Regions from separate parts of the Streptomyces sp. NPDC033131 genome, predicted to be linked through region 1. Evidence: predicted binding sites of a transcription regulator. Region 1 holds the regulator's gene; the other holds the start of a gene.
What was found. The regulator HspR, encoded in region 1, represses chaperone genes until heat shock. The targets are predictions, from matches to a motif close to TTGAGNNNNNNNNNCTCAA.
Positions count from the first base shown of each region.

Region 2: a site for HspR is predicted at 1,461-1,479, ahead of lon (endopeptidase La). Genes of this name have one in related genera too.

Region 1 covers NZ_JBVIPA010000006.1:229,687-232,082, reverse strand. Annotated here, with positions in the region: gene dnaJ (molecular chaperone DnaJ) at 1-701, shown strand, start outside; gene ACZ5XS_RS11425 (heat shock protein transcriptional repressor HspR) at 707-1,153, shown strand; gene ACZ5XS_RS11420 (PA14 domain-containing protein) at 1,207-2,396, opposite strand, start outside.
Region 2 covers NZ_JBVIPA010000001.1:669,466-671,861, reverse strand. Annotated here, with positions in the region: gene lon (endopeptidase La) at 1-1,438, opposite strand, end outside; gene ACZ5XS_RS03005 (GNAT family N-acetyltransferase) at 1,823-2,396, shown strand, end outside.

The DNA.
Region 1 (2,396 bases):
CGACGGTCCCGCTGCGGATGTCCTCGCAGCAGCCCTGCAAGGCCTGCTCGGGCACCGGCGACAAGAACGGCACACCGCGCGTGTGCCCGACCTGCGTCGGCACCGGTCAGGTCGCCCGCGGGAGCGGCGGGGGCTTCTCCCTCACCGACCCGTGCCCCGACTGCAAGGGCCGCGGCCTGATCGCCGAGCACCCCTGCCTCGACTGCAAGGGCAGTGGCCGGGCCAAGTCCTCCCGCACCATGCAGGTCCGCATCCCGGCGGGTGTCACCGACGGGCAGCGGATCCGGCTGCGCGGCAAGGGCGCACCCGGCGAGCGCGGCGGCCCGGCGGGCGACCTGTACGTCACGGTGCACGTGGGCGCCCACCCGGTCTTCGGCCGCAAGGGCGACAACCTCACGGTGACGGTCCCGGTCACGTTCGCGGAGGCGGCCCTGGGCGGCGAGGTCAGGGTCCCCACCCTGGGCGGTCCTCCCGTCACCCTGAAGCTGCCCCCGGGCACGCCCAACGGCCGCACCATGCGTGCCCGCGGCAAGGGCGCGGTCCGCAAGGACGGCACCCGCGGCGACCTGTTGGTCACCGTCGAGGTGAGTGTTCCGAAGGACCTGACGGGGAATGCTCGTGAAGCGCTAGAGGCGTATCGCGAGGCAACCGCGGACGAGGACCCGCGGGCGGAGCTGTTCCAGGCCGCGAAGGGAGCATGATCGAGATGGACGGTCGTCGACGCAACCCGTATGAACTGACCGAGGAAACCCCGGTCTACGTCATCTCGGTGGCGGCCCAGCTCTCCGGCCTGCACCCGCAGACCCTGCGGCAGTACGACCGTCTCGGCCTGGTCTCCCCGGACCGCACCCCCGGGCGGGGCCGCCGCTACTCGGCCCGCGACATCGAACTGCTGCGCACCGTCCAGCAGTTGTCTCAGGACGAGGGCATCAACCTGGCCGGCATCAAGCGGATCATCGAGCTGGAGAACCAGGTCGCCGCGCTGCAGTCCCGCGTCGCGGAGATGGAGGCGGCCCTCGAGGGCGCCGCCGCGGCGATGCGCCAGCGGGAGGCGGCGGTACACGCGTCGTACCGCCGCGACCTGGTCCCGTACCAGGAGGTCCAGCAGACGAGTGCGCTGGTGGTGTGGCGGCCCAAGCGGCAGCAGGACTGACGTCCGCATGCGGAAGGGGCCCGGAGGTTTCAGCCTCCGGGCCCCTTCGCGTGTCAGCGGCCGACCATGAACTCCTGCGAGGAACTCTGCTCGCCCGTACGCCCGTAGGCGTCCACGGCGTACACGGTGACCATGCACGGGCCGTTGTACGTCGGGATCCACTCGATGGTCCCGTTGGTCGACAGCCGAGTGCCGCTGGAGCCGCAGGCGCCGGAGATGTCCCAGGAATAGCCCTGCAGCACCCGGCCCTCGTCGCCGGCACCGGGCGCGGCCGTCACCTGGACGGGGAACCGCGTGCCGCCCGCGCTGACCAGCGTCAGCCGCGGTGCGGCGGGCCCGGTGGCGGTGGCCGGAGAGAGCCGGTCGACGGTTGTCTGCGGGGACGGCACGGACTCGGCGCCCGTTCCGTCGACGGCGACGACGTAGTAGTAGGCCCTGCCCCGCGGGGCGCCGGTGTCGTCGAACGACGTGGCCGACGCACCGGTGTCCCCTGCGAGGACCCATGCGCCGAGCGGCTCGGTGCGGCGGTACACGTGGAACCCCGTGGCCTCCCCACCGGATGGAGTCCAGGTGAGACGGGTGTAAGCGTCGGTGGGCGTTCCCTGGACCGCGGCCGGGGCGGGGACGGCGGACGCCACCGGGCGGGTGACGGTCACCGGATCCGAGACCGGTGCGAAGTTCCCGGCGGCGTCGACGGCCTGCACCCTGTAGGTGTACGACGTTCCCGCAACCGTCGAGACGTCGGTCCAGGACGTACCCCAAACGGGCTGCGGCCCGTCCGGGTCCTCCTGACCAAGGGGTGCGCCCCACACGTCGTAGTGGTCGACGTCCTTCGACGAAGAGGCCTGCCACGTCAAGGCGTTACCCGCGGTGGTCCCCAGCGCCGACACGGCGGCGACCCGCACCGGGCCGGTCCGGTCGACGGTGGTCACACCCTGGTCGGCCGTCCCCGTCGAGGTGTTGCCGGCCTTGTCGTGGGCGCGGATCTCGTAGTAGTACGTGTCGCCGGCCACCGGCAGGGTGGTGTCGGTGTACGAGGTGGACGTGGTCGTCGCCGCGGGTGTGCTGCCGAACGCCGTGCCCTTCAGGCGCCGGTAGACGCGGTATCCGGCGAGGTCCATCTCCTTGTTCTTCGCCCAGGTGAGCTTCGCCTTGCCGGTGGCCTGGTCGTACGTGACCGAAGCAGCCGTGGGGGCGAGCGGTTTGACCTTGTCGACCGTGGCCGAGGTGCGGGGCGTGTAGG
Region 2 (2,396 bases), on a different contig from region 1:
AGACGACGTCCGACAGGTCCAGCTCCACCTCCAGGTAGTGGTCCCGGAAGGTGTGGTTCTGCGCCGGGTCGAGAACCTCCAGCAGGGCGGCGGCCGGGTCGCCCCGGAAGTCGGACCCCACCTTGTCGATCTCGTCGAGGAGCACCACCGGGTTCATCGACCCGGCCTCCTTGACGGCCCGGACGATCCGGCCGGGCAGCGCGCCGACGTACGTACGCCGGTGACCGCGGATCTCGGCCTCGTCCCGGACGCCACCGAGGGCGACCCGCACGAACTTCCGTCCCATCGCGTGCGCGACGGACTCGCCGAGCGAGGTCTTGCCGACACCGGGCGGGCCGACCAGCGCGAGCACGGCGCCACCACGGCGCCCGCCGATCACACCCAGCCCCCGGTCGGTACGGCGCTTGCGCACCGCCAGGTACTCGGTGATCCGCTCCTTCACGTCCTGCAGACCGGCGTGCTCGGCGTCCAGGATCGTCTTGGCGCCCTGGATGTCGTACTGGTCCTCGGTCCGCTCGTTCCACGGCAGTTCGAGGACGGTGTCGAGCCAGGTCCTGATCCAGGATCCCTCGGGCGACTGGTCGCTCGAGCGCTCCAGCTTGTCGACCTCCTTGAGGGCGGCCTCGCGGACCTTCTCGGGCAGGTCGGCGGCCTCGACGCGGGCACGGTAGTCGTCGGACTCCTCGCCCTCCTGCTCGCCGTTGAGTTCGCGCAGTTCCTTGCGGACGGCTTCCAGCTGGCGCCGCAGCAGGAACTCGCGCTGCTGCTTGTCGACGCCCTCCTGGACGTCCTTGGCGATGGTCTCGGCGACGTCCTGCTCTGCGAGGTGGTCACGCAGGTGCTGGGTGGCGAGCTTCAGGCGGGCGACCGGGTCGGCCGTCTCCAGAAGCTCCACCTTCTGTTCGGTGGTCAGGAAGGGCGAGTAACCGGAGTTGTCGGCGAGCGCGGACACGTCGTCGATGGCCTGCACCCGGTCGACGACCTGCCAGGCGGCGCGCTTGCGCAGCCAGGCCGTGGCAAGGGCCTTGTACTCCTTGACCAGTTCGGTGACGTGACCGGGCAGCGGGTCGGGCACGCTTTCGTCGACCTTCGTCCCCTCGACCCACAGCGCCGCACCCGGCCCCGTGGTCCCGGCGCCGATCCTCACGCGGTCACGTCCGCGGATCAGCGCACCCGGGTCGCCGTCGGCCAGCCGGCCGACCTGTTCGACGGTGCCGAGCACTCCGGTGCTCGCGTACGTTCCGTCGATCCGTGGCACCAGCAGAACCCTGGGCTTACCGGGTTCCGAGCGTGCGGCGGCCTGGGCGGCCTCCACCGCGGCGCGCACATCGGCGTCGTTCAGATCCAGCGGAACCACCATCCCGGGCAGCACGACCTCGTCGTCGAGCGGCAGCACGGGCAGGGCGAGCGGTGTGAACGCCGTGGACTCAGCAGCCATGATCTCCCCTTCGGCAGTCAAGTTGAGCTATGCCGACTCAATGCACCTGAGCCCCGGATTGTTCCCTGGGACGCGTTCGCTGTGAGCGATCACTGGCCAACCCGCCTCCGACCAGGCACGTCCTGACGAGCCGACGATCGCTCCGACGCCTCCGCGGTCCCCGTCGGCCACCTCTCCTCCAACACCGGACCCGCCCTCGGCCTTCCTGGCACCGGTTGGCACCTGCACGCGCGCGTGCGGCGCGGTGCGGTGAGACGAGTGACGCGGGCGGCCGCGGCCCACGACACCCCGGAAAACCGGTTGCCGACACCCGCCCCCTACCCCGAACGTCATCCGGTGACAGAGACAGCCGCACACACCCTCCTCGCCGCCTACGACGACGAGATGCGAGGCGCTCCCCCGGCCCCGCCCGCGGGAGTGACGTACGAACAGGACGGTCCGCTGCTGCGGATCGTCGGGCAGTTCCGCGGGTTCGTCAGCGGGCCGCGCGACCTCGGTGTGGACGGCGACGCGCTGGACCGGCTGATCGCACGGCAGCGGGACTTCTTCGCTGGGCGCGGCGAGGCCGTGGAGTGGAAGACTCGGGCGCACGACATCCCGGCTGACCTCACCGACCGGCTGCGGGCGGCCGGGTTCGTGCCCGAGGAGCGGGAGACGGTGCTCGTCGGACGCGCCGCCGACATGGCCGGACACGCACCGGCCCTCCCGGAGCGTGTCACGCTGCGCCGGGTCACGGCGGACGCGGACATGCGGCGGATCGCCGCCATGGAGTCGGCCGTGTGGGACAACGACTGGAACTGGCTCGCCGAGGACCTGATCGGACGGGTCGCCGCCGCACCGGACGAGATCGCCGTGTACGTCGCCGAGGCCGACGGGGAGGTGGTCTGCGCCGCCTGGCTCGCCTTCCGCGCGGGCACGGGGTTCGCGAGCCTGTGGGGCGGCTCCACGCTCGCCGCTT